2 regions of the Streptomyces sp. NPDC090119 genome follow, and region 2 is predicted to be linked to the other one. Evidence: predicted binding sites of a transcription regulator. Region 2 holds the regulator's gene; the other holds the start of a gene.
What was found. The regulator HspR, encoded in region 2, represses chaperone genes until heat shock. The targets are predictions, from matches to a motif close to TTGAGNNNNNNNNNCTCAA.
Positions count from the first base shown of each region.

Region 1 (6,188 bases), on a different contig from region 2:
GTTGGCCCGCGCCCGCCGCAGCAGCACCGTCAGTTCGCGTTCCAGTGCCAGGAATTCCTGGTCGACACAGCGCGGCGCCACGGGTGCGGCGCCGCCGCCCGTACCGTTGTTCCCGTCCTCGTGCACCTCAGTACCCCTGCCCGGTTTCGCGTCTGAAATTTTCTGCCGGACCCCGTCATCGCCGCAGCTCGGTCAGTATTTCGCAGGCGTAGACCAACGGCGGCATCCGGACCCCCTTCCCACCCCCGTATCTACGTGCGTAGCTTCTTGGACGGGCCCCTTTGGGCGGCCCCACGCAACAGGCTCGTCGGTCATTTCTGGTCCCCCACCTTTCTCCCGGAAGGCCACGCCATGCCCGTGCACAGACCCGGCCCCGCCCGCCCGCGCACGTTCGCCGTCCTGCTCACGGCCCTGCTCGGCGCGCTCTCGCTCGTGTTCGGTACCGCTCCCGCCCAGGCCGCGCCCCACCGCGGTGACGCCTACCTAGGTATCGGCGTCCTCTCCCACGACGGCCGCTCCGGTGCTCCCGCGGGCACCCGGGCCGCCCAGACCGAGGGCGTCGACGTCTCCGGCCACCAGGGCGACGTCGACTGGGCCACGCTGTGGAACAGCGGTGTGCGCTGGGCCTACACGAAGGCCACGGAGGGCACCTACTACACCAACCCGTCCTTCGCCCAGCAGTACAACGGCTCCTACGGCGTGGGCATGATCCGGGGCGCGTACCACTTCGCCACCCCGGACACCACGAGCGGCGCGGTGCAGGCCAACTACTTCGTGGACCACGGCGGCGGCTGGTCGCGGGACGGGCGGACGCTGCCCGGCGTGCTGGACATCGAGTGGAACCCGTACGGCGACGCCTGTTACGGCATGGCCGGGGCCGCGATGACCAACTGGATCGCGGACTTCCTGAACACCTACCGGGCGCGCACCGGCCGGGACGCGGTGATCTACACGGCGACGAGCTGGTGGACCCAGTGCACCGGCAACACCGCCGCCTTCGGCGCGGTCAACCCGCTGTGGATCGCCCGGTACGCCACCGCGCCGGGCACGCTGCCCGCGGGCTGGGGCGTGCAGACGATGTGGCAGTACACCTCCTCCGGCCCGACGGTCGGCGACCACGACCGGTTCAACGGCGCCCTGGACCGGGTGCAGGCGCTGGCCAACGGATAGGAGCACGAGGAAAGGCCCGAGCCCCCCTTCTTCCAGGGGGACTCGGGCCTTCGCCCTGCCTCAGGCCGCGGCCGGGACCTCCGCCACGGTGGCGGCGGGCGCGAGGGCCAGCTCCAGCACCTGACGGACGTCGGTCACGGCGTGCACTTCGAGCTTCTCCAGCACCTCGGCCGGGACGTCGTCCAGGTCGGCCTCGTTGCGCTTGGGGATGATCACGGTGGTCACCCCGGCGCGGTGCGCGGCGAGCAGCTTCTGCTTCACCCCGCCGATCGGCAGCACCCGCCCGGTCAGCGAGACCTCACCGGTCATCGCCACGTCCGTGCGGACCAGCCGGCCGGAGAGCAGGGACGCGAGCGCGGTCGTCATGGTGATGCCCGCGCTCGGCCCGTCCTTGGGGACCGCGCCCGCCGGGAAGTGGATGTGCGCCCCCCGGTCCTTCAGGTCGGCCACCGGCAGCTCCAGCTCCGCGCCGTGACTGCGCAGGAAGCTCAGCGCGATCTGCGCCGACTCCTTCATCACGTCACCGAGCTGCCCGGTCAGGGTCAGCCCCGCCGCGCCCGTCTCCGGGTCGGCGAGCGATGCCTCGACGTACAGCACGTCGCCGCCCGCCCCGGTGACCGCGAGCCCGGTCGCCACACCGGGTACGGCAGTACGGCGCTCGGCCGGGTCCTGCGCGGACTCGGGAACGTGGTGCGGACGCCCGACCAGGCCGCGCAGATCCTCCTCGCGGACGGTGAACGGCAGCTCCCGCTCGCCCAGTTCGTGCTGGGCCGCGACCTTGCGCAGCAGCCGGGCCACGGTCCGCTCCAGGGTGCGCACGCCCGCCTCACGGGTGTACTCCCCCGCGAGCTTGCGCAGCGCGCCCTCGTCGATCACGACCTCCTCGCCGGTCAGACCGGCGCGCTCCAGCTGGCGCGGGAGCAGGTGGTCGCGGGCGATGACGACCTTCTCGTCCTCGGTGTAGCCGTCGAGCCGGACGATCTCCATCCGGTCGGCCAAGGCCTCCGGGATCGCCTCCAGGACGTTGGCGGTGGCGAGGAAGACCACGTCGGACAGGTCGAGTTCGACCTCCAGGTAGTGGTCGCGGAAGGTGTGGTTCTGCGCCGGGTCCAGCACTTCGAGCAGGGCGGCGGCCGGGTCGCCCCGGTAGTCCGAGCCGACCTTGTCGATCTCGTCGAGCAGCACGACCGGGTTCATCGACCCGGCCTCCTTGACGGCGCGGACGATACGGCCGGGCAGCGCGCCGACGTAGGTGCGCCGGTGGCCCCGGATCTCCGCCTCGTCGCGGACACCGCCGAGCGCGACCCGGACGAACTTCCGCCCCATCGCGTGCGCCACCGATTCGCCGAGGCTGGTCTTGCCGACGCCGGGCGGTCCGACCAGCGCGAGCACGGCACCGCCGCGCCGCCCGCCGATGACACCGAGGCCACGCTCGTCGCGCCGCTTGCGCACCGCCAGGTACTCGGTGATGCGTGCCTTCACGTCGTCCAGTCCGGCGTGCTCGGCGTCCAGGATCTCCTTGGCGCCCTGGATGTCGTAGGCGTCCTCGGTCCGCTCGTTCCACGGCAGTTCCAGGACGGTGTCCAGCCAGGTCCTGATCCAGGAGCCCTCGGGCGACTGGTCGGAGGAGCGCTCCAGCTTGTCCACTTCCTTGAGCGCGGCCTCGCGGACGTGCCCGGGCAGGTCGGCGGCCTCAACGCGGGCGCGGTAGTCGTCGGACTCCTCGGCCGCGTCCGGGCCGTCGCCGTTCAGCTCGCGCAGCTCCTTGCGGACCGCTTCGAGCTGGCGGCGCAGCAGGAACTCGCGCTGCTGCTTGTCGACGCCCTCCTGGACGTCCTTGGCGATGGTCTCGGCCACGTCCTGCTCGGCGAGGTGGTCGCGGAGCTGCTGGGTGGCGAGCTTCAGGCGGGCCACCGGGTCGGTGGTCTCCAGCAGCGCGGTCTTCTGGTCGGTGGTGAGGAACGGCGAGTAACCGGAGTTGTCGGCGAGCGCGGAGACGTCGTCGATGGCCTGGACCCGGTCCACGACCTGCCAGGCGCCGCGCTTGCGCAGCCAGGTGGTGGCCAGCGCCTTGTACTCCTTGACCAGGTCGGTGACCTGGCCGGGCAGGGGCTCCGGCACGGTCTCCGCGACCTTGGCGCCCTCCACCCACAGGGCGGCGCCGGGGCCGGTGGTGCCCTGGCCGATGCGCACCCGGTCGCGCCCCTTCACCAGGGCGCCGGGGTCGCCGTCGGCGAGTCTGCCGACCTGCTCGACGGTGCCGAGCACGCCGGTCCTCGCGTAGGTGCCGTCGATGCGCGGGACCAGCAGCACCTTCGGCTTGCCGGACTCCGTGCGCGCGGCGGACTGGGCGGCCTCCACGGCGGCCCGGACCTCGGCGTCGCTCAGATCCAGCGGAACGACCATGCCGGGCAGCACGACCTCGTCGTCGAGCGGCAGCACGGGCAGAACGAGCGTGAACTCCATGGACTCACCCGACTCATCAGGCATGATCTCCCCTTTGTCAGTCAACTTGAGCAACACTGACTCAACTCAATGCACTGATCTCAATGCGCCGGGGCGGTTGAATGTTCCCCGAACATCGTTCGCTCTGGGCGAACGAAGACTTCCGCGGCGAGCGGGGCAGGATGTCGGCATGACTGCCACGCACGACGACCCCGTGGAGCCCGTCGTCCTGGACCGGCGCGAGGGTCCGTACGGCGAGGTGGTGCTGCGCCGGAGCGGGGAGCTGCTCCAGATCATCGCCAACGGGTGCTTCCTGATGGACACTTCGGACGGCCGCTCGGAGCGGCTGCTGGTGGACGCGGCGCGGGACGCGCTGGACGGGCGCCCGGCGCCGGAGGTGCTGATCGGCGGGCTCGGCGTGGGCTTCTCCCTGGCGCACGCGGCCGCCGACCCCCGCTGGGGGCGGATCGCCGTGGTCGAGCGCGAGCCCGCCGTCGTCGACTGGCACCGCGGCGGCCCGCTGGCCGGGATCTCCGCCGACGCCCTGGCCGACCCGCGCACGCGCGTCGTGGAGGCGGATCTCGTCACTTACGTCAATGAGACATCGGACACGTTCGACGCGCTGTGCCTCGACATCGACAACGGCCCCGGCTGGACCGTCACAGAGGGCAACGACAGCCTGTACACACCGGACGGACTCGCCGCCTGCGCAAGGGTGTTGAGGCCCGGCGGGGTACTGGCGACGTGGTCCGCGCAGCCCTCTCCGGAATTTGAAGGAACCTTGCGGAATGCCGGTTTCCGGCAGGTGCGTACCGAAGAGGTCCCCGTTGCCCGTGGCGTTCCCGACGTGGTCCACCTCGCCGTCCGACCTGGATAGCGATGGCCAGGCGTGTCCCCGTAATGTGCGGCGTGACGCGGATCATTCAAGCGTCAATCGCAGTCATGGGATCACCCCACGGATTCCGGAAAGCAACAGGGGCGGGCGATGGAGCAGACACACACCTCCCAGACCAGCGCGGCGACGACGTCTCAGGGCGCGCAGCGCCGGGTCCTGGTCGTAGAGGACGACCCCACGATCGTCGACGCCGTCGCGGCCCGGCTCCGTGCCGAGGGATTCCTCGTACAGACGGCCAGTGACGGACCGTCAGCGGTCGACACGGCCGAGGCATGGCAGCCGGATCTGCTGATCCTCGACATCATGCTGCCCGGCTTCGACGGCCTGGAGGTCTGCCGCCGGGTGCAGGCGTCCCGCCCGGTGCCGGTGATGATGCTCACCGCGCGCGACGACGAGACCGACATGCTGGTGGGTCTCGGGGTCGGCGCCGACGACTACATGACCAAGCCGTTCTCCATGCGGGAGCTGGCCGCGCGCGTGCACGTCCTGCTGCGCCGCATGGAGCGCGCCGCGCTCGCCGCGACCACGCCCCGCTCCGGGATACTCCGGCTCGGCGAGCTGGAGATCGACCACGCCCAGCGCCGGGTGCGGGTGAAGTCCGACGACGTGCACCTGACGCCCACCGAGTTCGACCTGCTGGTGTGCCTGGCCAACACCCCGCGCGCGGTGCTCTCCCGGGAGCAGCTGCTCGCCGAGGTGTGGGACTGGGCGGACGCCTCCGGCACCCGGACCGTGGACAGCCACATCAAGGCGCTGCGCCGGAAGATCGGCGCCGAGCGCATCCGCACGGTGCACGGGGTCGGTTACGCGCTGGAGACGCCGACGCCGTGAGTCTCGGACGGGAAGCGGGGCGCCGACGCGCCGGGGGCGGACCCTGGGGCGGCGTACGCCCGTTCTCGATCAAGACCAAGCTGGGCGCGCTGGTCGTCATCTCGGTGCTGATCACCACCGGTCTCTCCATGATCGCGGTGCACACCAAGACCGAGCTGCGCTTCATCACGGTCTTCTCGATGATCGCCACGCTGCTGATCACCCAGTTCGTGGCGCACTCGCTCACCGCGCCGCTGGACGAGATGAACGCGGTGGCCCGCTCCATCTCGCACGGCGACTACACCCGCCGGGTGAGCGAGGGCCGCCGCGACGAACTCGGCGACCTGGCCGTGACGATCAACGTCATGGCGGACGAGCTGGAGGCACAGGACCTCCAGCGCAAGGAGCTGGTGGCGAACGTCTCGCACGAGCTGCGCACCCCCATCGCGGGGCTGCGCGCGGTGCTGGAGAACATCGTCGACGGCGTCACCGAGGCCGACCCGGAGACCATGCGCACCGCGCTGCGCCAGACCGACCGGCTGGGCCGCCTGGTGGAGACCCTGCTCGACCTCTCCCGCCTCGACAACGGCGTGGTCCCGCTGAAGGCCCGCCGCTTCGAGGTGTGGCCGTATCTGTCCGGGGTGCTCAAGGAGGCCAACATGGTCGCCTCGGCACGCGCCGGGCTCGCCTCCGGCTCCGGCAGTCACACCCGTACCGACGTCCATCTGCACCTGGACGTGTCCCCGCCGGAGCTGACCGCGCACGCCGATCCCGAGCGCATCCACCAGGTCGTGGCGAACCTCATAGACAACGCGGTCAAGCACAGCCCGCCGCACGGCCGGGTGACGGTGCGGGCCCGGCGCGGGCC
Region 1 is NZ_JBIVDK010000003.1:323,903-330,090, forward strand. Features, by position in the region: gene ACIPPM_RS14145 (MarR family winged helix-turn-helix transcriptional regulator) at 1-126, opposite strand, end outside; gene ACIPPM_RS14150 (lysozyme) at 352-1,170, shown strand; gene lon (endopeptidase La) at 1,231-3,660, opposite strand; gene ACIPPM_RS14160 (spermidine synthase) at 3,806-4,492, shown strand; gene ACIPPM_RS14165 (response regulator transcription factor) at 4,601-5,341, shown strand; gene ACIPPM_RS14170 (ATP-binding protein) at 5,338-6,188, shown strand, end outside.
Region 1: the regulator HspR is predicted to act here: its motif matches at 3,683-3,701, upstream of lon (endopeptidase La).

Region 2 (6,188 bases):
ACGGTCCCCCCGATGCCCGGCTCGTGCCCGCTCGCCGCACCGGAGAGGCCCGCCAGAGTTCCGACGGCCGCAACGGCGGAGAGAGCGGCAACAAGCGCCGAGCGAAGCATTCTGTTACGCATGGTCGGCTTCGTCCTCACTTGAAAGTCCCCTCTTCCCCCGTCGAGTTAGACGATGGCTCATTCAGGCACATCATCGCCACACGATCGGTGCATCATGTTCCTGCATGTTCAGGACCCTGGGGGGTGGAGATTCGGTGACAAACGGTACAGAGGCGACACATCCCCACGCGGTGACCGAGATGTGCGCGGATGGGAGCCGTCTCTACGCGAGCGCCCTGCGCACCGGCCGTATCCCGCGCGCGGACGCCGAATCGGCCCCGTGCCTGATGGAGTTCGCCCTGCTCCACCCCGATCCCGACGACCCCGGCTGGCTGCGGCCGGTGGCACCGGCCGTCGCGCTGGCCCAGCGGCTGACCCCGATCGAGCGGGAGATCGCCGAGCGGCGGCGCCGGTCCATCGTGCTGTCCGAGATATTCGAACCCTTCATGACGCTGAGCGCGCGCGAGGACGCCCCGACCCACGCGATCACCGTGCTGGAGGGCCTGGACCGCATCAACGCGGCCCTGGACCTGGCGACCGGCCAGTGCCGCACCGAGGTGCTCACCGTGCAGCCCGGCGGCCGCCGCAGCCCCGAGAACCGCCTCCTGGAGGCGCTGGAGCGCGATCAGCCGCTGATCGAGCGCGGGGTGCGCATCCGCACCCTCTACCAGCACACCGCCCGCTACAGCACCGACCGCCTCGCCTACGTGGACCGCTTCGCCGACGGCAAGGCGGAGTACCGCACCATCGACGAACTGGTGGAGCGGCTGATCATCTGCGACGAGACGGTGGCCTTCATCCCGGTCCGCGAGGACCGCCAGGTCGCCCTGGAGCTGCGCCACCCCGGCCTGGTGCGCTACCTCGTCAAGGTCTTCGAGTTCATGTGGAGCCGCGCGGTCCCGCTGAGCGCCGGCACGCCCTACGAGACCGCGCCGGACGGCCTCACCGACGTCCAGCACTCCATCGCCAAGCTCCTGGTGGAGGGCCATGTCGACGAGGCCATCGCGCGCCGTCTCGGGATGAACGTCCGCACCTGCCGGGCCCACATCGCCAAGCTGGCCACCTTGCTGGGCAGCGGCAGCCGGGCTCAGCTCGGCTACCTCATCGCCCGCTCCGGCATCCTCAACGAGGAGGGTTAGGCGCGCAGTTCGGGTCGGGCCGGGGTCGCCGCCGGTCCGTGCGACGGGCCGTCCAGACCCACCTGGGCGATGCGGACGCCGAGTTGGGTACGGCTGGTCGCGCCCAGGGTCTCCGAGAGCCGGGCTATGTGCGCGCGGCAGGTGCGCACGCTGATGCCGAGCCGCTCGGCGATCACCGCGTCCTGGTGGCCCTCGGCGAGCAGCGCGGCGATGGCGCGTTCCCGGTGCGAGATGCCCTCGATGCCGGTGTCGGGCAGCGGGGCGGTGAGCGGGATCGCCAGCCGCCACAGCCGCTCGAAGACCGTCACCAGGTATTCCACCAACGCCGGGTGGCGCAGCTCCAGGGCCATGGTGCGGTCGGTGTTGGCGGGGATGAAGGCGACCGTGCGGTCGAAGAGGATGAGCCGGTCGATGACCTCGTCCAGGGTGCGGGCCTCCACCGCGTCGCCCATCAGCTCCAGGTAGTTGAGCAACCCCTGGCCGTGCCGGGCGACATGGGTGTACAGGTCGCGCATCCGGACGCCCCGGCCGCGCAGTTCCAGCGCCCGGTGCAGGCCCTCGGTCAGCTCCGCCTCGCGCCGGATGCCGCCGGGCTGCACGGTCAGCACCTCGGTCGCGCACGCCTCGGTGGCCTCGTCCATCGCGGCCTGGATACGGGTGAGCCCGTCCAGCACCCGGATCGCGGTGCCTTCACCCGGCGGTGAGAGGTCGGGCAGTTGACGGCCGAGTCCGGCGTACCAGTCGAACGCGGCGACCGCCGAGCCCATCCGGCGCTGGCTCTGGGTGACCTCGTCGTAGACCCCGCGCAGCAGCCGGGTCATCACCTCCTGCGGGGAGGTGGGGACCAGCCATTCCATGTCGTCGGGGTCGGGATGCAACAGGGCCAGGTCCAGCAGGCAGGGCACCGGCTCGGCCTCGGCGCGCGGCACCCGGCCCCGGCGCACCGCGCGGGAGTACACGCGGTCCCCCGGCCCGCACAGCCGGTCGGCACCATGGGGATGTCTCTCCGTCGCGTGCCCGGCCATCGCCCATTCCACCCCCGGTCGCCGCCACTTCGCAGCGCAACTATGCGCGGCCCCGCCCGCCTCCGCAACACGGCTCCCCGCGCCCCGCGGGCCGCGACACACCGGTATGCCCGGATCGCCGGGGGCGGCCGGGGCGGGAAAGAGGGAGGCGGTCCCGCCGTCGGCGGGGCCGCCTCCCTCAGGTGGCCCGGGGCCGTGCCCCGGCCGTGCCGTGCGGTGTCAGCGCAGGCCGACGGCCGCGCAGGCCGCCTTGTAGTCGGCCGTGCAGATGTCGTCGACCGAGTAGATGCCGTCCGCGACGACCGTGTCCTTGATCTTGCTCTTGGTCAGCGCGCTCACCTGGACCAGCTTGGCCGGGATCTGCTTGTCGGTGGGGCTGTCGATGCGGTCCTGGGTGAGGGCGTCGAACTGGATGTCCTTGCCCTGCACCTTGGCGACGGCCATCTGCGCGGCGGCCTCGGCCTCGTCCGGGTAGGACTTGTAGACGCTCATGTACTGCTGGCCCGCCAGGATGCGCTGCACGGCGTCGAGTTCGGCGTCCTGGCCGGTGATCGGGGGCATGGTGGTGACCCCGGCCTTCTTGAGGGCCTTGATGACCCCGGCCGCCATGCCGTCGTTGGCGGAGTAGACGGCCGCGATGTCGGCCTTGCCTATCTTGCCGATCGCCTCGGTCATGTTGGCCTCGGCGTTCTCCGGCTTCCAGTCCTTGGTGTCGAAGCTGTCCGCGATCGTCACCTTGCCGTTGAGCTCGGAGAGCGCGCCCTCCTTGAACTGCTTGGCGTTGGGGTCGGTGGGCGAGCCGTTCATCATCACGATCTTGTCGGAGAGCCCGGCGCCCGAGCCCAGCCGCTCCAGCAGCGACCGGGCCTGCACCTGGCCGACCAGCTCGTTGTCGAAGGAGATGTACGCGTCGATCGGGCCCTCGGCCAGCCGGTCGTAGGCGATGACCGGGATGCCCGCGTCCTTGGCCTTCTTCACCGTGGAGGCGATGGCGTGCGAGTCGACCGCGTCCAGCAGGATGACGTTGACCTTCTCGTCGATCATCCGCTGCATCTGGTCGGCCTGCTGACCGGCGTCCGCGTCGGCGTTGGCGTACTCGACCTTCCCCTTCTTGTGGGTCAGTTCGGACACCTGGCTCTTGATGATCGGGTAGTCGAACTTGTCGTAGCGGGTGTTGGCCTTCTCCGGGAGCAGCAGGCCGACGGTGACCTGGTCGCCCATGGTCGGGCTCGCGCTCGCGTCGTCACCCGCCGAGTTCAGGACGCCGCAGCCGGCGAGCGGGAGGACCATCGTGGAGACGGCGGCCACGGACATGGCGATACGACGCATTCGAGGGCTCACTTCAGGTGCGTTCCGACGGGGTGCTGCGTGCGCGACCCAGGTGTCTGAAAAGACAACTTGCAGGCGCCCCATGGCGTCAAGCAAAACAACTTAACGAGATGGCAACACCACGCAGCGTTCAGGAAGTGAAGACATGGCGGAGCCTTGCGCGACCCTCTGTAAACATGCTTCACACCCTCCCCGCCCGTCCCGCCCGTTACGTACACACGGTCGAATGAAGTCAGCCAGGCTGTGAAAACCCGAAAGGGCCGGGAGGCTTGTGCCTCCCGGCCCTTTCGAAAGCGCTCGGATACGTCCCGTCAGTCCGCGGACTGCTGCCGCTTGGGCCGCCACACCACCAGCGCGCTGGTCTGCTGGACCTCCTGGTACGGGACCAGGTCGCGCCGGTAGGACGCGTGCACCGCGGCCTCGCGCTGACGCATCGTCGCCGCCGCGCCGTCCAGGGCCGATTCCAGCTCCGCGACCCGGGACTGGAGAGCCGCGACGTGGTTCTCCAGCTCGATGATGCGCTTGATGCCGGCCAGGTTGATGCCCTCGTCCTGCGACAACTGCTGCACCTGGCGGAGCAGTTCGATGTCACGGGCCGAATAGCGCCGCCCACGCCCCGCCGTGCGGTCCGGGGAGACCAGACCGAGGCGGTCGTACTGCCGGAGCGTCTGCGGATGGAGTCCGGAGAGCTGCGCGGCGACCGAGATGACGTAGACCGGGGTCTCCTCGGTCAGCTCGTACGGGTTGCGCCGACGACCGGGTGTGTCCATCGGGCTCATTCTCCCTTCGCGGCCTCGAACAGCTCCGCCCGCGGGTCCTCGTCCGCGGTCGCCTCTCGATACGCCTCGAGCGCGTCACGAGCCTTCCCCGAGAGGTCCTTGGGGACACTCACCTCCACGGTGATCAGCAGATCACCATGGCTGCCGTCCTTGCGCGCCGCGCCCTTGCCCCGCGCCCGCATGGTGCGGCCGTTGGGCGTGCCGGGCGGCAGCTTCAGGGTGACCGGGGACCCGCCGAGGGTGGGTACCCGCACCTCGCCGCCGAGGGCAGCCTCGGCGAACGTCACCGGGACGGTGACGGTGAGGTTGTCGCCCTTGCGGCCGAACACCCGGTGCTCGCCGACATGGACGGTGACGTACAGGTCGCCCGCCGGGCCGCCGCGCTCGCCGGGCGCGCCCTTGCCGCGCAGCCGGATGCGCTGCCCGTCGGTGACACCCGCCGGGATGCGGACCTGCATGGTGCGCGAGGACTTGGCCCGGCCGCTGCCGCTGCACTCGGTGCAGGGGTGCTCGGCGATCAGGCCGCGGCCCTTGCAGTCGGGGCACGGGTCGGTGAGCGAGAAGCCGCCGCCCGAACCCCGCGCGACCTGTCCGGTGCCGACGCAGGTCGGGCACACCCGCGGCGTGCCGTTCTTGTCGCCGGTGCCCGAACACGCCTTGCAGGGCGCCTGGGAGGTCATCCGGAGCGGTACGGTCGCGCCCTCGATCGCCTCGGTGAAGCTGAGCGTCACCTCGGTGTCGACGTCCTGCCCCCGGCGCGGCTGGGTACGGGTGGTACCCGCGCCGCCCCGGTTGAACAGGCCGCCGAAGACATCACCGATGCCGCCGCCGAAGCTGCCGCTCTGCGCGCCGCCCGCCCCGCCCGCACCGCCGAAGAGGTCGCCGAGGTCGAAGTTGAACTGCCCGCCGCCCGCCGCGCCCGGCCCCGGCCGGAAACCGCCGTTGCCGAACAGGGCGCGCGCGTCGTCGTACTCCTTGCGCTTCTTGGGGTCGCCGAGGACGTCGTTCGCCTCGGAGATCTCCTTGAAGCGCTCCTCGGCGCGGGTGTTGCCCTTGTTGGCGTCCGGGTGGAACTCGCGGGCGAGCTTCCGGTACGCCTTCTTGATCTCCGCCTCGGTGGCGTCCTTGGGGACGCCGAGGACCTTGTAGAAGTCCTTCTCGATGAAGTCCTTGGTGCTCATCCCCGACGTCCCTCCTTCCGGTCCTGCGTGATCTCGGTGATTACGTCAGCCCTCCTCCGGGCCACCGTTCTCCTTGTCGTCGGCCGCGCTCTCCTCGGCCTCCTCCGCCTGGACGGTCTGCGCGCCGGGCTGCGGCTCGGCGACGGCCACCCGCGCGGGGCGGATGGTGCGCTCACCGATGCGGTAACCGGGCTGGAGGATGGCCACGCACGTCGTCTCGGTGACGTCGGGCGCGTAGGAGTGCATCAGGGCTTCGTGGATCGTCGGGTCGAAGGGCTCGCCCTCCTTGCCGAACTGCGTGAGGCCCATCTTGGCCGCCACGGACTCCATCGACTCGGCCACCGACTTGAAGCCGCCGACCAGTTCGCCGTGTTCCCGCGCGCGGCCGATGTCGTCCAGCACGGGCAGCAGCTCGGTCAGGAGGTTCGCGACGGCGACCTCCTTGACCGCGACGCGGTCGCGCTCGACACGGCGGCGGTAGTTCTGGAACTCGGCCTGGAGCCGCTGGAGGTCCGCCGTGCGCTCACCGAGCGCCGTGCGTGCCTGGTCCAGCTGGGCCACCAGGGCCACATCTGCGCTTGCGTCCCCAGCCGGGGCCGCCTCCTCCTCGGAGGCGGCCTTCGGCTCGGCGTCG
Region 2 is NZ_JBIVDK010000005.1:261,548-267,735, forward strand. Features, by position in the region: gene ACIPPM_RS22760 (helix-turn-helix transcriptional regulator) at 227-1,240, shown strand; gene ACIPPM_RS22765 (LuxR C-terminal-related transcriptional regulator) at 1,237-2,265, opposite strand; gene ACIPPM_RS22770 (sugar ABC transporter substrate-binding protein) at 2,485-3,594, opposite strand; gene ACIPPM_RS22775 (heat shock protein transcriptional repressor HspR) at 3,906-4,364, opposite strand; gene dnaJ (molecular chaperone DnaJ) at 4,370-5,554, opposite strand; gene grpE (nucleotide exchange factor GrpE) at 5,600-6,188, opposite strand, start outside.